3 regions of the Pseudarthrobacter sp. 1C304 genome follow, and region 1 is predicted to be linked to each of the others. Evidence: riboswitches for the same ligand, from Rfam matches in the RefSeq annotation. Region 1 holds a riboswitch; each other region holds the start of a gene.
What was found. A riboswitch is a leader RNA that binds a small molecule or an ion and turns the genes downstream of it on or off. The one in region 1 is predicted to bind thiamine pyrophosphate.
Positions count from the first base shown of each region.

Region 2: it holds a riboswitch for thiamine pyrophosphate, as region 1 does, so the genes downstream of both, ACTWQD_RS04920 (FAD-dependent oxidoreductase) here and ACTWQD_RS09070 (bifunctional hydroxymethylpyrimidine kinase/phosphomethylpyrimidine kinase) in region 1, are expected to answer to the same signal.
Region 3: it holds a riboswitch for thiamine pyrophosphate, as region 1 does, so the genes downstream of both, ACTWQD_RS15950 (ECF transporter S component) here and ACTWQD_RS09070 (bifunctional hydroxymethylpyrimidine kinase/phosphomethylpyrimidine kinase) in region 1, are expected to answer to the same signal.

Region 1 is NZ_JBQQCH010000003.1:328,907-335,831, reverse strand. Features, by position in the region: gene ACTWQD_RS09075 (Rne/Rng family ribonuclease) at 1-2,207, shown strand, start outside; TPP riboswitch at 2,314-2,411, shown strand; gene ACTWQD_RS09070 (bifunctional hydroxymethylpyrimidine kinase/phosphomethylpyrimidine kinase) at 2,404-4,026, shown strand; gene rplU (50S ribosomal protein L21) at 4,380-4,688, shown strand; gene rpmA (50S ribosomal protein L27) at 4,750-5,013, shown strand; gene obgE (GTPase ObgE) at 5,131-6,720, shown strand; gene proB (glutamate 5-kinase) at 6,710-6,925, shown strand, end outside.
Region 2 is NZ_JBQQCH010000002.1:190,797-197,721, forward strand. Features, by position in the region: gene moeB (molybdopterin-synthase adenylyltransferase MoeB) at 1-407, opposite strand, end outside; gene ACTWQD_RS04890 (TetR/AcrR family transcriptional regulator) at 414-1,157, shown strand; gene ACTWQD_RS04895 (DUF3107 domain-containing protein) at 1,235-1,459, shown strand; gene ACTWQD_RS04900 (hypothetical protein) at 1,510-1,812, shown strand; gene ACTWQD_RS04905 (4a-hydroxytetrahydrobiopterin dehydratase) at 1,914-2,243, opposite strand; gene ACTWQD_RS04910 (thiazole synthase) at 2,279-3,106, opposite strand; gene thiS (sulfur carrier protein ThiS) at 3,112-3,348, opposite strand; gene ACTWQD_RS04920 (FAD-dependent oxidoreductase) at 3,345-4,781, opposite strand; TPP riboswitch at 4,775-4,903, opposite strand; gene thiE (thiamine phosphate synthase) at 4,930-5,643, shown strand; gene ACTWQD_RS04930 (ferritin-like fold-containing protein) at 5,700-6,371, opposite strand; gene ACTWQD_RS04935 (RNB domain-containing ribonuclease) at 6,413-6,925, shown strand, end outside.
Region 3 is NZ_JBQQCH010000009.1:147,515-154,439, forward strand. Features, by position in the region: gene ACTWQD_RS15930 (glutamate--cysteine ligase 2) at 1-390, opposite strand, end outside; gene ACTWQD_RS15935 (UDP-N-acetylglucosamine 1-carboxyvinyltransferase) at 436-1,959, opposite strand; gene ACTWQD_RS15940 (energy-coupling factor transporter transmembrane component T family protein) at 2,084-2,887, opposite strand; gene ACTWQD_RS15945 (ABC transporter ATP-binding protein) at 2,884-4,533, opposite strand; gene ACTWQD_RS15950 (ECF transporter S component) at 4,533-5,174, opposite strand; TPP riboswitch at 5,240-5,383, opposite strand; gene ACTWQD_RS15955 (heme-degrading domain-containing protein) at 5,579-6,133, shown strand; gene ACTWQD_RS15960 (DUF4235 domain-containing protein) at 6,174-6,437, shown strand; gene mnhG (monovalent cation/H(+) antiporter subunit G) at 6,501-6,917, opposite strand; gene ACTWQD_RS15970 (monovalent cation/H+ antiporter complex subunit F) at 6,907-6,925, opposite strand, start outside.

The DNA of each region.
Region 1 (6,925 bases):
TCGAGGCGAAGAAGCAGCGCCGGCGCGAATCCCGCGACACCGGCCGCCGCCGCACAGTGATCACCGAGGCCGAGTTCCTGGCCCGGCGCGAGTCTGTCGACCGACAGATGATCGTCCGCCAGCGCGACGACAGAATCCAGATCGGCGTCCTGGAGGACGGCGTCCTGGCCGAGCACTTCGTCTCGAAGACCCAGCAGGACTCCCTGATCGGCAACGTGTACCTGGGCAAGGTCCAGAACGTGCTGCCGTCCATGGAAGCGGCCTTCGTCGACATCGGACGCGGCCGCAACGCCGTGCTCTACGCCGGCGAGGTCAACTGGGACTCCGTCAACCTTGAGGGCAAGCAGCGCCGGATCGAGAACGCGCTGAAGTCCGGCGACTCCGTGCTGGTCCAGGTCACCAAGGACCCGGTGGGCCACAAGGGCGCCCGCCTGACCAGCCAGATCTCGCTGCCCGGCCGCTACCTCGTGTACGTGCCCGGTGGTTCCATGACCGGCATCTCCCGCAAGCTGCCCGACGTCGAACGCAACCGCCTCAAGCGGATCCTGAAGGACCGCCTGCCGGAGGACGCCGGCGTGATCGTCCGCACCGCCGCCGAGGGCGCGTCCGAGGAAGAGCTGACGCACGACATCAACCGGCTACGTGCCCAGTGGGAAGGCATCGAGGGCCAGTCGACGTCCACCAAGATCCTTGCCCCGGAACTGCTCTACGGCGAACCCGATCTGACCATCAAGGTGGTCCGTGACGTCTTCAACGAGGACTTCTCCAAGCTGATCGTTTCCGGCGAGGAAGCTTGGGACACCATCGAGGCGTACGTCACCTACGTGGCGCCGGACCTGGTGGGCCGGCTGGAGAAGTGGACCAAGGACACGGACATCTTCTCGGCGTGGCGCATCGACGAGCAGATCCACAAGGCGCTGGACCGCAAGGTCTTCCTGCCCTCCGGCGGGTCCCTGGTGATCGACCGCACCGAAGCCATGACCGTGGTGGACGTCAATACGGGCAAGTTCACCGGCAGCGGCGGCAACCTCGAGGAGACGGTCACCAAGAACAACCTGGAAGCGGCCGAGGAAGTTGTCCGGCAGCTCCGGCTCCGCGACATCGGCGGCATCATTGTGATCGACTTCATCGACATGGTGCTCGAATCGAACCGCGACCTGGTGCTGCGCCGCATGGTGGAGTGCCTGGGCCGGGACCGGACCAAGCACCAGGTGGCTGAGGTGACGTCGCTGGGCCTCGTCCAGATGACGCGCAAGCGGATGGGCACCGGCCTGCTGGAAGTCTTCGGCGAACAGTGCGAAGCCTGCGCCGGCCGCGGCATCGTCACGCACGACGAGCCCGTGGAACACCGCCGTGCCAACGTCGTTGCCGCCGAGCACCACGTGCCTCGGACCGAGCAGCAGCAGCAGCCGGCTGCCCGGACCGAACGCAAGAGCCGCCGCCGCGGCAGGGGAGGCCAGGGCACGGAGCCCCAGTCCGCCCCCGCCGCCGTCCACGCCGAGCCCACCGAGGCAGAGCGCCACGCCAAGGCCGAGGCCACCCGCGTCGCCCTGGCGAACATCGCCGCAGCAGCGCACGCCGCGCACCTGCACGACGGGGAGGGCGCCACCGGCGCCGATGCCCGGACCCGGGAAGCCGCTGTGGAAGCCGCCGTGGAGCTGGCCGCAGCAGAGGAAGCCGCCGGACGCCCCGCCGCGGTGCTGACCTTCGGCGGCGAGCAGGTGGCCCTGCCGTTCGTGGAGCACGCGGACGAGGCCACCGCGCCTGCCTTGACCCTGGACCTGCTCACCGAGGCGTTCGCGCACCTGGGTGCAGCCGAGGCGGCCCCGGCAGCTTCGGAGTCCGCAGCTTCGGAAGCTGCGGTATCGGAGCCCGCAGCCGAAGAGCCCGCGGCAGCGGAAGCGGCGCCCCAGGCGCCCGCCGCGCCGGAACGCGCCGAGGAACGTCCCGCCCAGGAACGCACCTCGGAACGTCCGGTCCAGGAGCCGGCGGCCGGCACGTCGCGCCGCGGCCGCCGCAACCGGAGCGCCAGCCGCGCCCAGGGAGCAGCGAACGAGACCTCGGTGGAGCAGCGCCAGGAAACCCGGCAGGCCGCTGCCGGTTCGGTGCACGAGGCCAAGGCTCCGGCCGCCACGGCGCCGGCGGCCAAGCCCGCCGCCAGCGAGCCCATCATCCTGGGCGTCGGGGTCCCGGCCTCGGAGCTGTAGCCCGCAACAGAGAAGCAGCAAGGCCGCGGGCGCGGTCCGGACGCGTAGCACTACGCAAAAGTCCGGACCGTGCCCGCTCCTTCGTTAAGGGTTGCGGCTAGGCTGGGACCCTGACACGGGGTGCCGCGCATCGAGCCGGCTGAGATCCAGACCCGTTGAACCTGTCCGGTTAGCACCGGCGAAGGGATGTCTCGCTGTGACCACTTCCTCTTTCCTGCCCATTTTCCCTGCCCGGGCGGCGGCCCCGATCCCGCGGGTGCTGTCCATCGCCGGCTCAGACCCCTCCGGCGGCGCGGGCATCCAAGCCGATTTGAAGAGCATTGCCGCGCACGGCGGTTACGGCATGGCGGCCATCACCGCCCTGACCGCGCAGAACACCCGCGGCGTCACGGCCGTCCATACCCCGCCGGCAGCCTTCCTGACCGCCCAGCTCGACGCCATCAGCGACGACATCACCGTCGACGCCGTCAAAATCGGCATGCTCGGGGATGCCGCGGTGATTGACGCCGTCCGCAGCTGGCTGGAGAAGGCGCGCCCCGCCGTCGTCGTTGTGGATCCAGTTATGGTGGCCACCAGCGGCGACCGGCTGCTGGAGGAGTCCGCCGAGGCAGCGCTGCACGCCCTGCTGCCGTACGCGGACCTGGTCACGCCCAACCTCGCCGAGCTGGCGGTCCTGCTCGGTGAACCTGCCGCCCGGGACTGGACCGCTGCGCTGGAGCAGGGCAAGCGGCTCGCCGCCCGAACGGGGACCACGGTCCTGGTGAAGGGCGGCCACCTCGACTCCGACGACTCCGGAGAGGCCGGCGAGGCCGGCCCCGGCGGCGGGTGCCCCGACGCGCTGGTCAATACCGCCGGGCTCCTGGCCCAGGACGTTGTGGTGGTGCCGGGGGAGCGGGTGCCCACCCGCAACAGCCACGGCACCGGGTGCTCGCTGTCCTCGGCCCTGGCCACCGTCCAGGCTGCGGGCATCCTCCAGTCCGGGAACATACTCCCGGCGGCCGGGGACTGGGAGGCCGCACTCCGTGTGGTCAAGCCGTGGCTGCAGGAGGCGTTGCGCACGGCCGGGGAGCTCGACGTCGGAACCGGCAACGGCCCGGTCCACCACTTCCACCACGTGCAGCCACACACCCGGGACCACGGCGCTGCTGCCGCCGCCCGCGGCCCGGCGGCGGGCGAGTTCGCCGCCGCGCTCCGGGCATCGGCCAGCGGTGACCTTGACGCGATCTACGGCCTGGACTTCATCAGGGACCTCGCCGACGGGACTCTGCGGGAGAAGGAGTTTACCTACTACCTCGCCCAGGACGCCCTGTACCTCAACAGCTATTCGCGGGTGCTGGCCCGGGCCGCCGCGATGGCACCCACCGAGGCCGAGCAGCTGTTCTGGGCCCGCTCAGCGCAGAACTGCCTGGAAGTGGAATCGGAGCTGCACCGGTCCTGGCTGGACGGACGGGCGCCCGGAGCCACACCGGGCCCGGCCACCAAGTCCTATGTCGACCACCTGCTGGCCGCCTCGGCCTCGGGCAGCTACGCGGTCCTGGTGGCTGCCGTGCTGCCGTGCTTCTGGCTTTATGCCGAGGTGGGCCAGTCTCTCCACGCCCGGTTCGCCGCCGCGGGAGCCTCGGAGGCGCACCCGTATGCGGCGTGGCTGCGCACCTATGCCGACGAGGAGTTCGCCGCCGCCACCCGCCAGGCCGTGGCCTATGCCGACGCCGCGGCCCGGGCGGCGTCGGCGGGGGAACGGGACGCCATGGCCCTGGCCTTCCGGCAGTCCTGCCGCTACGAGGTGGACTTCTTCGACGCGCCGAGGCTGCACGCCTGACGGCGCACGCCCGGGGCAGCCTGTACGATAGGTGGGCGCGGTTCCGGAAGTCGTTGCGGCACGCCCTGTCCATGCAGGGTGGCGCCTATCACGTACCTCACTCCGGAGCCAGCCTCATTTGCGGCCGAAGGCAAAATTAGCGTAGTCTAGATCTTCGGTGCTTACGCCAACACTTGGGTTATGACCTTGAGGACGCTCCATCCGACTCCGGATGTGATTGTCTCCGGGATAGCTCATGGGTTCCCCCGGGGAATCCACCGGCGTAGAGGCACAGCGTGAGCCGGACCAAACACTTTGGCCCCAGGTTCCGCACGCAAATCTAGTAATAAACGTCGAGAGAAGTGAGTTCCCCAGTGGTGTACGCGATTGTCCGCGCAGGCGGCCGCCAAGAGAAGGTTTCTGTTGGAGACTTCGTTACCCTGAACCGCGTCCCCGGTGGAGCCGGCAGCACCTTTGAGCTGCCCGCACTGCTCCTGGTAGACGGTGACAAGGTCACGTCTGCAGCTTCGGACCTGGCCAAGGTAAAGGTTACGGCTGAGATCCTTGAGGACCTCCGCGGTCCCAAGATCGTCATCCAGAAGTTCAAGAACAAGACCGGTTACAAGAAGCGCCAGGGTCACCGTCAGGAATTGACCAAGGTCAAGATCACCGGTATCAAGTAACTCACCGTTACTGTTCAGGTTTTCAGCAGATTCCCCAGAATTTTAAGGCAGGCATTTCCAAATGGCACATAAAAAAGGCGCGAGCTCCACTCGCAACGGTCGTGACTCGAACGCCCAGTACCTCGGCGTCAAGCGCTTCGGCGGCCAGGTAGTTTCCGCAGGCGAGATCATCGTCCGCCAGCGTGGCACCCACTTCCACCCGGGCGCCGGCGTAGGCCGCGGCGGCGACGACACCCTGTTCGCGCTGACCCCGGGCGCTGTCGAATTCGGCACCCGCCGCGGACGCCGCGTCGTGAACATCGTGGCTGCTGCAGCCGCAGAGTAATACCAAGTCTTAAGTCGGTGGGGCGGGCCATTAGGTCCGCTCCACCGGTGTTTTAACAGCCTTACAATCATCTTGGGCCCCTGTGGGGACCTAAGGAACAGCACTGAGGAGATCCACGTGGCCAGCTTTGTAGACCGGGTAGTACTGCACGTATCCGGCGGTACCGGCGGCCACGGTTGTGTCTCCGTCCACCGTGAGAAGTTCAAGCCCCTCGGCGGCCCCGACGGCGGCAACGGCGGCAACGGCGGCGACGTCATCCTGCGCGTGGACCCGCAGACCACCACGCTCCTGGACTACCACCACGCCCCGCACCGGCACGCCACCAACGGCGGCCCCGGCATGGGCGACTGGCGCGGCGGCAAGAACGGCGAAACCCTGATCCTGCCCGTGCCCGAGGGCACCGTGGTGAAGACCAAGTCCGGCGAGGTCCTCGCCGACCTCGTGGGCGAAGGCGCCGAATACGTCGCCGCGGCCGGCGGCATCGGCGGCCTCGGCAACGCCGCACTCTCCTCGCAGAAGCGCCGCGCCCCGGGCTTCGCCCTGCTCGGCATCGAGGGCGAGTCCAGCGACATCGTCCTGGAACTGAAGTCCATCGCCGACATCGCCCTGGTCGGGTTCCCGTCCGCCGGCAAATCCAGCCTCATCGCCGCGATGTCCGCCGCCCGGCCGAAGATCGCCGATTACCCCTTCACCACCCTCATTCCCAACCTGGGCGTCGTCCAGGCCGGCGACGTCCGCTTCACCATTGCCGATGTCCCCGGCCTCATCGAAGGTGCCAGCGAAGGCAAGGGCCTGGGCCACAACTTCCTGCGCCACGTGGAGCGCTGCGCCGCCCTGGTGCACGTGCTCGACTGCGGCACCCTCGAAGCGGACCGCGACCCCCTCTCCGACCTCGCGATCATCGAGGCCGAGCTCGAGAAGTACGCCGTCGACATGAGCTACGCCGGCAGCGACGGTGAGGTGGTCCCGCTGAACCACCGCCCCCGCCTGGTGGCACTGAACAAGGTGGACCTGCCGGACGGCAAGGACATGGCGGAGTTCGTCCGCCCGGAACTGGAATCCCGCGGCTACAAGGTCTTCGAAATCTCCGCGACGAGCCACGAGGGCCTCCGCCAGTTGGGCTTCGCCATGGCCGAGATCGTCAAGGCCGCCCGCGACTCGGTCGCCGCGGCCCCGCCGAAGGTGCAGGCCCCGGTCCTCAAGCCACGCGCCGTCAACGAATCCGGGTTCAAGATCCGCCGCGAGGAGAAGAACCTGGAGCCGCTGTTCCGCGTCCTGGGCGACAAGCCGGTGCGCTGGGTCAAACAGACCGACTTCACCAACGAGGAAGCCATCGGCTACCTCGCCGACCGCCTGGCCAAGCTCGGCGTCGAAACCGAACTGTTCAAGCAGGGCGCCAAGCCCGGCGACACGGTGGTCATCGGCGAGGACGACGGCGTCGTCTTCGACTGGGAGCCCACCATGATGGCCGGTGCCGAACTGCTGGCCTCCCCGCGCGGCACCGACGTGCGCTTCGCCGACATCGGCGACCGCCCCACCCGCGGGCAGAAGCGCGAGGAGCAGCAGGAGCGCCGCGACGCCAAGGCCGCGGCCCGCGCCGAACTCGAAGCTGAGCGCAAGGCCGGCATCTGGACCGAATCCGTCAGCGGACGCCGGGCCGCAAAGCCGCTCAAGGAGAGTGGACTGGGCGAAGCAGATGACGAGTAAAACCGTCTCCTTGCCGGCCGCGGCGCCTGACCGGTCGGTGCTCTCCGGGGCGCGCCGGATCGTGGTCAAGGTCGGGTCGTCCTCGCTGACGTCCATCAAGGGCGGCATCTCGGAGGAGGCCCTCACGGACCTCGCCGACGCCCTCGCGCACCAGCGCAACGCCGGCACCGAGATCATCCTGGTGTCCTCGGGCGCGATCGCGGCC
Region 2 (6,925 bases), on a different contig from region 1:
GCGTCGAGGCGGACGTTGTGCAGCTGCACCTTAACGAGCGGGTTCAGGGCGGCGATGGCGTCGCGCGCGGACTCGATTTTGGGCCGGCCCACGTCCGCCACCCCGTGGATGACCTGGCGCTGGAGGTTGCTCAGGTCCACGGCGTCGTCGTCGATGATCCCCAGGGTCCCCACCCCGGCGGCGGCCAGGTAGAGCAAGGCCGGGGAGCCGAGCCCGCCGGCGCCGATCACCAGGACCTTGGCGTTTTTCAGGCGGCGCTGCCCCACGGCCCCGATTTCCGGGATGATGAGGTGCCGGGAGTAGCGTTCGACTTCTTCCGAGCTCAGGCCATCCGCCGGCTCCACCAGCGGTCCGGGCACCGGTTCCGGGGTTGCGGGGGCTGCATGCGCGGTGTTCTTGGAAGCCATACTTCAATCTATGCCCGAAGATGCCGCCAGGTCATATTACTGCCACGTAAAGTAGGAGTAACAGCAAGCGAAAGAAGGCCGACAGTGGTTCATCAGGCACCGGTTGAGCGGGGTCACGCAGGTAAGTCGCCGGAGGCACCGGCACGGGGCGGGCAGCGGTCGGCGCGGCTGCCCCGCGATGAACGCCGGGCGCAGCTGCTCGCGGCGGCCCAGGAAGTGTTCGTCGCCAACGGGTACCACGGTGCCGCCATGGACGAGATCGCCGAGACCGCCCACGTCAGCAAGCCCGTGCTGTACCAGCACTTCCCGTCCAAACGCGAGTTGTACATCGCCCTGCTGGAGAGCCAGCTGAGCAAGCTGACCGAGCTCCTGCTGGGAGCCCTCAACTCGACCACGGACAACGATGAGCGCGTCCAGGCCGTCATGCGGGCGTACTTCCACTTCATCGCCAGCGACGATCAGGCCCACCGCCTGGTGTTCGAGTCCGACCTGGTCAACGACCCCGACGTCAGCGCCCGGCTGGAAACGTTCAACAAGACCTTCGCCGACGCCGTCGCCCGGGTCATTGCCGAAGACACGAAGCTGCCCGAACTGGAGTCCCAGCTGCTGGGCCGCGGGCTCGCCGGACTGGCGCATGTCAGCGCCCGGTATTGGCTGGAAACCGACGGCAATCTTGACCTCGATGTGGCCAGCGACCTGATCTACCGTTTAGCTTGGCGCGGAATCTCCCGCTTCCCGAAGGAAACCTAGACTACAAATAGAGTTAACGCTTTGATTTTGTTGGTCCTTGATTTTTGTTGGACTTTGATTGGCTGGGAGGCCTTGCTGTGGAAGTAAAGATCGGCATTCAGAACATCGGCCGCGAGATTGTCCTGGAATCGGCACAGGATGCCGACGCTGTGGCCAAGGTGGTGGGCGAGGCGATTGCCAAGGGCACGGAGCTGCGCCTGACCGATGAGAAGGGCCGCCAGATCATCGTTCCCGCGAACGTGCTGGGCTACGTTGAAATCGGCGCCCAGGAAGTACGCCGCGTCGGTTTCGGCGCGCTCTAGCACCACCGGCCGCTGCTGACCCGGTTCCCAGATCTGCGAGGAGTCCAAACGTGCTTTCCCTGATTGTGGTTGCCCTGGTGACCGTGGCCGCGGGCTTTGTGGTGTGGGCCAATGACAAACGGCACGCCAAGTACGGCATCGCCGTCCCGGCGGGTGTCTCACTCACCGCCGGGATGGTGAGCTGGATGATCCTCATCGCCGCCGGCCTGGGCTACCAGCCCGGGCTGACGTGGATTCCCTGGGTGCTGCCGATGGTCCTGGGCGCTGCCGCAGCCGTGGCGGCCGTCCTCTATCTGGGCAAGACCCGCACCGGCCGCGACACCGCCAGGCTCACCGCCATCCTGCGCGCCTAGCACTTCGCCGGGCAGCAGCCCCGCAACTGTGACCGCCACCCGCCCGGGTGGCGGTCACAGTTCGTCTAGGGCCCGCCGTCCGCCGGCGGAAGGGCGCGCGCCTACTGCGGCGGAGGCTCCGCGACGGCGCCGATCCGGGCGGCCGCGGCCGCGGCGGCCGTTGCAGCGGCGACGTCCCGCCGCGTGACCTTGCCCCCGGCGTCATGGGAGCTGTACCGCAGGAAGACCCTCCGGTAGCGCCAGTCCAGGTCGGGGTGGTGGTTCTGCTCTTCGGCCAGGCGCCCGACGGCGGCGATCAGCTCCAGCGCTGCGGCCGCCGTCGGCGCCTTGTAGACGGTGGCCAGGGCGCCGAGGCTGTGGCGCCAGTCCGGCAGCCCGGCCAGGGCCGCGTCGATCTGGCTCTCGGTGAGGACGTCCTCTGCGGCTGCCATGGCAGGCTCCCTTCTACTGAGTGGTCCGGCGGGGCCTAAAGGAATTCCGCCCGGCCCTCCATGGCGGAGGACGCCAGCGCGTGCTCCCGGCGCGGAATCCGGCCGGCCCTTTTCGCCAGCCTACCGGCGATCACCGCGTGCCTGAAGGCCTCCCCCATGAGCACCGGATTCTGCGCCCGGGTCACGGCGGTGGCCAGGAGGACGGCGTCGCAGCCAAGCTCCATGGCCAGGGCGGCGTCGGACGCGGTGCCGATCCCGGCGTCGAGCACCACGGGAACGGAGGCCCGCGCAACGATCAGTTCGATGTTGTGCGGGTTCAGGATGCCCAGGCCGGTGCCGATGGGCGCGCCGAGAGGCATCACCGCAGCTGCGCCAAGATTTTCCAGCCGCAGGGCAAGGACGGGATCGTCGTTCGTGTAAGCGAAGACCTTGAACCCCCGGCCCACAAGTTGCTCGGTGGCTTCGACGAGTTCGACGGCGTCCGGCAGCAGGGTGTGCTCGTCCGCGATGACCTCCAGTTTCACCCAGTCCGTTTCGAGGGCTTCGCGGGCCAGTTCGGCGGTCAGCACCGCGTCCCGGGCGGTGAAGCAGCCCGCGGTGTTGGGCAGCACCCGGATGTTGTGGTCCAGGAGCAACTGGAACAGCGACCCGGTTTCCGCCGTGGAGTAGCGGCGCATGGCGACGGTGGTCAGCTCGGTGCCGGACGCCAGCAGTGCCGCCCCCAGCCCGTCGAGGCTCGGTGCCCCGCCGGTGCCCATGATCAGCCGCGACCCCAGCTGCACGCCGTCGACAATGAACGGATCCTTGGCCGCGGTAAACGTGTCCGGCGCCGCGCCCGCTGCCTGCACCGTGTTTTCCTGCACGCTGCTCATCCTCCCTGCACCGCCGTGACCAGCTCGATGTCGTCGCCGTCGGCGAGCGCGGTGCCGTGCCACTGGCTGCGGGGCACCACCTCCGCGTTGCGTGCGACGGCGACGCCCAGCTTCCGGCCGTCCGCCGACTGCCCGTCCGGGGCGAGCTTCCGGCCGGTGACCCGGCTGACCAGGGTGCCTACCGAAGCGCCGTCAGGCACGGTGTGCCCGGTTCCGTTGAGTGTGATGTTCATGCCGTGTCCTTGCTGTGCTCGGGGGTGGAGTGTGTGCTGGTGGATGCTGGGTCCCGCGTGGCGCCGGCCGGGACGCCGAGGGGCCTGCCGTCAGCGGCAAGCGTGCCGGCGGCGAACCTGTCCGGCCGGAAGCGGTACCACCGGGGGTCCTCGGTGCCGTCCAGCAGCTGCCGGCAGATCTCGCCGGCCGCGGGCGTCAGCAGGACGCCGTGCCGGAAGAAGCCGGTGGCAATGACCAGCCCGGCAATGTCCCCCGTCCCGCCCCGCTCCGCCACCCGGCCCAGCAGCGGCGCATTGTCCGGGGTGCCGGGGCGTGCCCTGGCGGTGGCTTCCAGCAGCTCCAGTTCGGCGACGGCGGGGACCAGCTGCTGGGCGTCCCGCAGCAGCTGGTACACCCCGCCGGCGGACACAGCTGAACCGGCCGGAGGGCCGTCCGCCGCGTGGCCGGGCGCTGGCGCCTGCACGTTTTCGCCGAGGGCGTCCTCCCGCTGCGTTGCTCCGATGACCACCGTGCCGTCCTGCCGGGGCACGATGTAGACGGGCACCCCGCGGACCAGTCCCCGCACGGTGGAGGTCAGCAGCGGCCGCAGCTTTTCCGGCACCCGGAGCCGGAGAATGTCGCCGTGGACCGGCCGGAGCGGCAGGCGGAGACCGCAGGGCAGGCCCTCAAGCGCGCCGGCGCCCAGGCCGTTGGCGACGATGGTTTCGGCAGCCAGGACGGTGCCCCCGCCGGCGAGGGTCGCCCCAGCGACCTTCCCGTCCTCCCAGAACAGCCCGGACGCGCGCCGGGGAACCATCCGGTGCCGGCTGTCCGCGGCAAGGAGCTCCCGGAGCCGGGCGAGCAGCCGGCGGGGGTCCACCTGATGGTCGGCGGGGATGTCGAAGGCGCAGGAGATGCCGGGGCTCAACAGGGGTTCACGGACGCGGGCTTCCCGGACGGTCAGCGGCTCCACCGCCAGCCCGGAGGCCCGCTGCACGGTGCGCAGGTCCGCGAGCGCCCGGCGGTCGGCGGCGTCGGCCCCCACGGCGAGGGTCGGCGTCGTGAGGTAGCCGGTGCTGTTCCCCGCTCCCCCGGCGCTGCGCTTCAGTTCAACTTCCTCCAGTCCGGTTCCCTCCAGTCCGGCGGCGAAGTCCGGCCAGAGGCGGGAGGACTCCAGCATCAGCTCAAGGAGGGCTTCCTCCTGGTAGTGCAGTTCACTGACGGGGGCCAGCATGCCGGCGGCTGCCCAGCTGGCGCCGCTGCCCGGGGCGTCGTCGATCAGGGCAACCGTCCGGCCTGAGCGCCGCGCTGCCCACGCGATCCCGTGCCCCACCACGCCGCCGCCGATCACGGCGACGTCGTAACATTTCCGGGCTTCGGCGTCATCAGCGGCCCCTGCAGTCGGCGGAGCATCTCTGGCCGCGGCCGGGCCCGGGACGGGTGTGGTGCCCATGGGGTATTCCTTCCCTACGCCGGTACTAACCGGATCAGGTCAAGCGGTCGGCTCTGACGCCCTCTCAGCCTGCCGCTCCGGACACCAGGGGCGTGCGGCGGCGGGCTCCCGCGGTATGCGCCCAGTGTAGAGGAACTAGGCTGGGGCCATGAGCCAGGATGCCCTCCCCACCGCTGCCCGCCTGTACCTTTGCACCGATGCCCGGCAGGAGCGCGGCGACTTCGCGGACTTTGTGGACGCGGCCTTTGCCGGCGGTGTGGACATCATCCAGCTGCGCGACAAGTCGCTGGAGGCAACCGAGGAGCTGGAGCTCCTGGACATCCTGAACCAGGCGGCGCAGCGCCACGGCCGGCTCTGGTCCGTCAATGACCGGGCGGACCTCGCGTCGCTTTCCGGGGCCCCGGTGTTCCACATCGGGCAGAAGGACCTCCCCGTCGGAGCGGCCAGGGAATTCCTGGGCGGGGACACCCGGATCGGGCTCTCCACCCACACCCCGGAGCAGGTGGATGCCGCCATCGCGTCCGCGGCCGCCGGCAACAGGCTGGACTACTTCTGTGTGGGTCCCGTGTGGGCCACACCCACCAAGCCGGGACGCGCCGCCGTCGGGCTGGAGCTGGTGCAGTACGCCGCGGACGCGACTCTGCGCGCAGCATCGGACAGCACTGCAGCGGCGGACAGCACTGCAGCGTCAAACAACACCGTGCCGTGGTTCGCCATTGGCGGCATCGACCTCGGAAACGTGGAGCAGGTGGTGCTGGCGGGTGCGCGCCGGATTGTGGTGGTCCGCGCCATCACCGAGGCCGATGATCCCGCGGCAGCCGCCGGAGCGCTGCTCGAAGCCCTCGACGCCGCAGCGAACTGACCCACGCCGCCCGCCTCAGCACGCCAGGCGCGGCCCGTCAGGCCAGCCGGGCCGGCTCAGCCGGTCAGGCCCAGCTGCGTCATCCGGCGGGAGTGGTTGGCCGCCAGCTCCGCCATGAGCACGCGGGACAGCTCCGCGGCGCTGTCCTCATCGGCGCCGGCCAGGCCGCCGACAAACCCGTGCTCGACGCTCACCCGCTGGGCCTGGGTCAGGGCCTCACCGAGCAGGCGCCTGGCCCACAGCGCCAACCGTGACGCCAGCCGCGGGTCATCGGCAAGGGCCGCCTTGAGCCGCTCCCGGAGTACGGCCGTGGCCTCCTCGTCGGCCTGGATGTGCTCCACCAGCGCCCGGGTCTCGGCGTCGACGTGCCGCGAAATGGCGCGGTAGAAGTCGGCGGAGACCGTGTCGATCACGTAGGCCTTCATCAGGGATTCGTACCAGTCCGCGGGGCGGGTGCGTTCGTGGAAGTGGTCCACGGACGGCTGGAACGGCACCATGGCGGCCTCCGCATCGAGTCCTATGGCGTCGAGCCGGGCGCTCACCAGTTCGTAGTGCTGGAATTCAATCACCGCCAACCGGCCCAGCACTGCGCGGTCGTGCAGGGACGGCGAATACCGGGCATCGGAGGAGAGCCGTTCGAAGGCGGACAGTTCGCCATAGGCCATCACGCCCAGCAGATCCTTCAGGAAGCTGTTGTAGCGGGCGGGATCAGCCTGGGAGGTGGTCATCTTCCAAGACTAATGGCGCAAATGGAGCTAATCTGATTTTCGTGTCCCATCATCGCCTGACCCCGAGCGTCCACCGGCAAAAAAACCAGCTGGCGGAGGCGCTGGGCGCGCTCCGGACAACGCTTGAGCTGCCGGGGCCGTTTCCCGAGGATGTGCTGCGGGAGGCTAAAGAGGCCGTGGCCAACCACCGGCTGCCGGAGCTGGATTTCACCCATATCGAGTTCGTCACCATCGATCCGGCGTCCTCCACCGACCTGGACCAGGCCCTCTTCATCGACCGCTCCGGCGAGGGCTACAAGGTCTTCTACGCGATCGCCGACGTCCCCTCCTTCGTGGCCCCCGGCGGGGCCCTCGACGCCGAGACCCGCCGCCGCGGCCAAACCATTTACACCCCGGACGGCCGGATCCCGCTGCACCCTGAAGTCATCAGCGAAGAAGCCGGCAGCCTGCTGGCCGGCCAGCCGTGTGCCGCGTTTGTGTGGGAGTTCGAACTGGATGCCGACGCCGAGGTCGCTGCGGTGCAGGTCCGCCGGGCCACGGTCCGCAGCCGGGCG
Region 3 (6,925 bases), on a different contig from region 1:
GACGGTGAGCCCGAAGCGCTGCTGCATGGTCAGGTAGCGCGGGTTGGGGGTCAGGTGGGTGGCGGCACCCAGGGGCGAGGTGGCCAGGGCCGCAACCCTGCCACCGTGCAACCGGGCGGCACGGTCCGCCAGCGCCCGGCCCTGCCTGAGCTGCCGGAGCAGCTCCGGGTAGTCCAGACAGGGACGGGTCTGGGTTTCAATCTGCTCGAGTTTGAGCTCATAACTGAAATCGGCACCGGGTTCGTGGACCGGCTGCTGGCCCGGGAGAACCTGCGCGGGGCCGTGTTTCGGGGGCACCAGGGCGGGCAGCATGACGTCGGCGAGCGCAAGCAGCATCCCCGTCTCGGGATCCACTATGAGCAGTTCTTCCTCCACACCGAAGGTCCGCATGATTCTATTGTGCGTCAGGAAGCCCCAAAACGGGTCCAACGGATTTTAGTCCTGGAAGTACTCGACCTTCGCGCCGATGGTGTTGAGCCGTTCGGCCAGGTCCTCGTAGCCGCGTTCGATCACGTAGATGTTCCGCAGTTCCGACACCCCGCGCGCCGCCAGCATCGCCAGCAGCAGGCATGCTGCGGGACGGAGCGCCGGCGGGCAGCCCACCTCTGCCGCCCGCCACTTGGTGGGTCCGTTGACGTAGATCCGGTGCGGGTCGAGCAGCTGCACCTGGGCCCCCAGCTTGTTCAGCTCGGTCAGGTAGATCGCACGGTTGTCGTACACCCAGTCGTGGATCATGGTCTGGCCCTGGGCGTTCGCGGCAATGACGGCGAAGAAGGGCAGGTTGTCGATGTTCAGCCCGGGGAACGGCATGGGGTGGATCTTGTCCTCCGGGGCGCGCAGCTCCGAGGGTTTGGTGGTGACGTCCACCAGCCGGGTGCGCCCGTTGCGGGCCAGGTATTCGCCGGACACTTCGAGCCGCTGTCCCATCTGCTCCAGCGTCGCCAGTTCGATCTCCATGAATTCGATCGGGACGCGGCGGATGGTGACTTCCGAGTCCGTGACAATGCCGGCGGTGATCAGGCTCATCGCCTCGATCGGGTCCTCGGAGGGGAAGTACTCAATGTCGACGTCGACGGCGGGGCGTCCGGTGATCTTCAGCGTGGTGGTTCCCACGCCCTGGATCTCAACGCCCAGCATCTGCAGGTAGAAGCACAGGTCCTGCACCATGTAGTTGGGGCTGGCGTTGCGGATGACCGTGGTCCCGCTGCGGTGGGCGGCGGCCATGATGGCGTTCTCCGTGACGGTGTCGCCGCGTTCGCTGAGCACGAAGGAGCGGTCGTGCCCGTCCGACGGCGGCGCCTGCACGGCGTAGAAGCCGGCTTTCGCGTCGACGCTGAGGCCGAACTGGCGCAACGCCTGCATGTGCGGCTGCACCGTGCGGGTGCCGAGGTCGCAGCCGCCCGCATAGGGCAGCCGGTACCCGCTGGATTCGTCCAGGAGCGGGCCCAGCAGCATGATGACGCTGCGGGTGCGGCGGGCCGCCTCGATGTCCATGGAGTCGAGGTCCAGCACGGCGGGGCGGCGGATCTGGAGGTCGTTCGCGTTGAGCCAGGTGCATTCGACGCCGATGCTGGTCAGCACCTCAACGATCCGGTTGACCTCCTCGATGCGGGCCAGCCGCCGCAGGGTGGTGGTGCCGCGGTTGATGAGGCTGGCGCACAGCAGTGCCACACCGGCGTTCTTGCTGCTGTTGACGTCCACTGAGCCGGACAGGGTGCGTCCGCCTTCGACCCTGAGGTGGGTCATGGCCGGCCGCCCCACCTTGACGATGCTCCGGCCGAGGATGGATTCAAGCCGCTGGATCATTTTCAGGCTCAGGTTCTGCTTGCCCTGTTCCATCCGGGCGATGGCGCTCTGGCTGGTGCCCAGCTCGGCAGCGAGCTGCCCCTGGGTCCAGCCCTTCTGGCCCCGGGCGTCGCGGAGCAGGGCGCCGACGTGTTCAGCGGTCTCTTGTGTCATGACCCGAAAATATCACGCATGATTTATTAACCCCGGGCATTGTGGCCGGAATGCCGCCAATGTCACACGGCTACCCGCCCCGTGCGATAACGCAGGATTCGATGGGCTGCTGCGGCTGGGCCGGTTACTGCTGGGACAGGAACACCATATTCCACGTTCCTGCCGCCAGGGCCGAGGCGACGGCGGCGCCGGCGATCAGCAGCCCGCCCAGGACTACCCAGGCGTCCAGTCCCGTGAAGACCGAGGCCCGGGCCCAGGTCCGGCGCGAGTTGCCGAAGCCGCGGGCCTCCATGGTGACCGCGAGCCGGGAAGCGCGCCGGACGGCCTGCACCAGCAGCCCGAAGCTCTGCCCCAGGGTGGCCCGCAGCCGCTGCAGCGGGTTCCCGTGGGACCCCACGCCACGGGCACGTCGGGCCATGCCGATGGTCTGCCACTCCTCGGCCATCAGTCCCACCAGCCGGAGGGCGGCGAGCGTGCCGAGGACGAAGCGGTGCGGCAGCCTGGCTTTCTGCGCGAGCGCGTCGGCCAGGTCCGTGGGATCCGTGCAGCTCATCAGCAGCACAGCCGGCAGCGCAATGGCCAGCCCGCGCAGCATAAACCCGAGTCCCAGTTCAAGGGACCCTTCGCTGATCGACCAGATCCTGGCGTCGAGGAGGATCTGCCCGCTGTCCGGCGCCAGGATCGTGGTGCTCCAGCCACCCAGTGCCGCGGCCAGGATCAGCGGCCAGCCGCGCTGCCAGAGCAGCCCGAGGGTCAGCCCGGCCAGGGGAAGGAGCGCCAGTTCGAAGGCGAGCGCCACCGAGGCGGACACCCAGTCGATGGACAGGGCCAGCACCATGGTGATGAGCGTGACGGCGCCGAATTTGGCCAGCGGGTTGGCGCGGGCCAGCACGGCGTGGTTGCCGCGCAGGGTCAGTTCCTGCCTCATGGCGCAACCTTCCCCGGTTCGCGGCGTCCCGTGTCCACGCCGTCGGGCGTCCGTTGTTCCGGGGCGCGGAGGCTCAGCCGCGTGCCGCCGAGGACTTCGCTGAATTCCGCGTCGTGGGTCACCGAGACGACGGCGGTGCCGCTGTCGAGGAGTTCGGAAAGGAAGGAGGCCAGCTCGGCCCAGGTGTTGGCGTCCTGGCCGAAGGTGGGCTCGTCGAGGACCAGCACCTGGGGGTGGGCGGCGAGGACGGTGGCCACGGACAGCCTCCGCTTTTCGCCGCCGGAGAGTGTGTAGGGGTTGGCGTCCACCAGCTCCGTCAGCCGGAGCCGCTCCAGGAGCTCGTCCACGCGGTCCCCGCCGCGGCCTAGGTGCTTGGGGCCGAACATCAGCTCATCAAGCACCCGTCCGGTGACGAACTGGTGCTCGGGTTCCTGGAAGACGGTGCCGATCCGGGAGATCAGCTGCTGGGCCTTCCACCGGTACGGGTCGATTCCGGCGCCGGCGCTGAGGTCATAGGTGGCGGACACCGTGCCGGAGACCGGTGCCAGCAGGCCGGCGAGGGTCAGGGCGAACGTGGATTTCCCCGACCCGTTGGGGCCCGTGATGGTCAGCGCCTCGCCGGCGCGGACCTGGGCCGCGATGCCGGACTGCACGGGTTCCGGCGGAACGGGGCGGAATCCCCCGCGGAGCCCCGCGCGCCGCGGCCTCTCCCGCGAGACGGCAAGGTCCTCCGCGGCGAGCAGCAGCTGCCCGGCCGGGCCGGCGCTGTCCGGGCCCGCGGACAGCACAGTGCGCGCCCGGGTGGGCGGCACGTAGCCGGGCACCCAGACGCCGGCGGCAGTGAGCATGTCCCGTGCCTGTGCCAGCACCTGGTCGGGCGGGCCGTCGATCAGCACCGCGGAATCCGTGGCCGATCCCGGCCGCAGCACCACGATCCGGTCCACGAGGTCCTTCCAGACCGAGACCCGGTGCTCCACCACCACCAGGGTGGCCCCGGTCTTGTCCAGGGTCCGGCCCACAGCGTCCCGCACGTCCAGGACCCCGGCGGGGTCCAGGTTCGCGGTGGGCTCGTCGAGCAGGATGAGCCCGGGGCGCATCGCGAGGATGCCCGCCAGCGCCAGCCGCTGCTTCTGGCCCCCGGAGAGGGCCGACGTCGGGTGGTCCAGCGGCAGCCGGCCCAGCCCGACGTCGTCGAGCGCTTCCGCCACGCGGGGCCAGATCTCAGCCGGGGGCACGGACAGGTTCTCCGCGCCGAAGGCCACGTCGTCACCCAGGCGTGAGAGCACCACCTGGGTTTCCGGATCCTGCTGCATCAGGCCGGCCCTGCCGCGCCGGGCCCGCGGCGCGGCACCGTCGATCAGCAGGCTGCCGGTCTCGTCCGCGTCCTCGGCAGTGCTCCCGGCAGCCGGGTCACCGCCGCCATCACCTGAGGAGCTGTCGCCCAGAACCCCGGCCAGGGCGTGCAACAGCGTGGACTTGCCGGCGCCCGAAGGCCCCAGGAGCAGCACACGCTCCCCGGCCCGGATGTCCAGGTCGAGTCCGCTGATGGCGGGGCGGGTCCTGCCGGCATGCCGCCAGCCCCAGCCCCGCGCGGTGATCGAGGCCGGGCGGACCCCGCTGCCGGCGGACGTGCTGTGTGCTGTCATCAGGAGAAGACGGGCTCCGTGGCCGCCTTGCGGGAGGCGAAGGAACTCAGCACCCCGGTGCGTGCCAGGCCGCGGGTGGCCAGCCAGGACAGCCCGCCGGCGATCACGGCCCCGGAGATTGCGGTGAAAATGATGTAGGCCAGCTTGTCGCCGCCGGCGTACGCAATGTTCCAGCCCCACGGCATGAACGAATCGTTGAGGCCGCAGAACAGCCCGGCGCCGGCGCCGGCCAGCAGGGACACCGGCAGGTTGAACTTCCGGTAGGCGAACGCGGCAAACACCAGTTCGGCGCCGAGACCCTGCAGGATGCCGGATATAAGCACCGTGGTGCCGTACTGCGAGCCCATGATCAGCTCGCCGGTGGCGGCGACGGCTTCGCAGAACAGGGCGGCGCCCGGCTTGCGGATGATGAGCATGCCCAGCACCGCCGGGATCATCCAGCCGCCGGCGTACAGCCCGGTGAGCGGCGGATAGAACGCGTTGACGGGGGCGGACACCAGGTTGGCGCCCTGGGACCAGGCCCAGAAGATCACGCCGCCGGCCACCGCGATCAACGCGGCCACCACAATGTCCACTACGCGCCAGTTGTAGCTGCGCCGGGAGCGCGCCTGTTGCGCGGCTGCAGCAGATGTTTCAGTCATTTCGTCCTCCTGAGGAACAGGAGGGGAGAGTGTCCCGGGTCCGCGGCTTCCGCCGCTGCTCCGGGCACTCTGAGAACTCGACTCCCTTGCGCCGGTACTAACCGGATCAGGTTCGAGGGTCTGCGGCTGTCCGCACTCTCAGCGCCCACCTGTGGTGACCCCGGATTGCTCCGGTGATGCCCGACGGCGGCGCTCCCCTGTCGTATTGAAAATTGCCCTTGTGGGCGTGGCCAGTTTACACCCGGGGCGCGCAGATATCCGGGGCCGCCTGTCACAATGCGCGTATCTTCTCCTCCGGTGACCCGGGGCAGGCTGCTTGGTAGAGTCGGCAGGGCACGGGACCAACGGATGCCGCCCCGGGCGGACTGTCCTCCGCCCGGTGCCCCAAACGGAAGCTGGACGCCTTGACCATTCCTCCAGAGCCTTTCCCCGGCTTCGACCCGGACTCCGCCGAACCCCAGCCGCACGGATCCCTGGCGGCGCTGATCGGCCGCATCCTGGCGGAAATGGACCAACTGCAGTTCGGCTCGTTCAGCAAGGACGACGCCCTGGACCTGGGGCTCCGCCTGGTTGAACTCGGCAGGCAGCGCTCCCACCCGATTGCGATCGACATCACCAAGGGAGAGCAGGTGCTGTTCCACGCGGCGCTGGCCGGCGCCACCCCGGACAATGAGCGCTGGATCAAGGCCAAGCAGCGCACCGCCGTCCGGTATGAGGTCCCGTCCCTGCTGGTGGGGCTCCGCGCCCGGGCCGCCGGTCGCAGGATCGAGGACAACGGCTGGTTCGACGAGACGGAGTTCGCCGCGCACGGCGGCGCGTTCCCCATCTACGTCCGCGGCACCGGGATGGTGGCCACCGTGACGGTATCGGGCCTGCCGCAGAAAGCCGACCACGACCTGGTGGTCGAGGCCTTGTCCGAACTCCTCGGTGTTGCTGGACCGGCGGGCGGGGACCGCTAGGCTAGGGGAAGCCCTGTCCCCTCCCCAAGGAGTCCGAAGAATGAACATTTTCATCAAGCTGCTCGGCACCGGCGTCAGCCTGCTCGCCGGCTTCGCCGGCACCAAACTGGTTGACACCGTCTGGGAGAAGACCACGGGCAGCAAGCCGCCCAAGGGCACCGACGACGACGTCCCCACCACGCTGCGCCACGCACTGACCTTCGCCCTGATCTCCGCCTCGGTCAGCGCCGTCATCCAGGTGCTCGCCAACCGCGGCACCCAGCGCGCGATCACCCGGTTCGCCAAAACCCAGGACCTGGTTTAAAGCGCCTGGTCTAAGGCACCGTCCAAGGCACCTCCGGCGCACCCCGTCTAGTCCTTCGCACGCCTAGTCCTTTGCGCGTGCCGCCGGGCCGTCGTCGTCGGTGAAGCCCCGCGTGCCGGCCGCCTGCTGCACCACGGCCTCCAGTTCGTCGGTGCTGAGCAGCTCCGGGTGCAGGTGCTTGGTGCGGTAGCCGGCGCGGCCCACCATGTGCGCCGACACGGGTACCGTCAGCAGCTGGAAGATCCAGGCCACCACCAGCACCGGCCACACCCACCAGGTCCGCATCTGGAGTCCCAGCGCGGCCAGCAGCAGGAACAGCCCCAGCACCTGGGGCTTGGTGGCCGCATGCATCCGGGTCATCAGGTCGGGAAAACGCAGCAGCCCCAGCGCGGCGGCGAGGGACATCAGCGAGCCCACGACGAGGAAGACGGCCGAGACGGCGTCGATCACGGTGTCAACGGTGAAGGTCTCAGGATTCACGGGGCTGC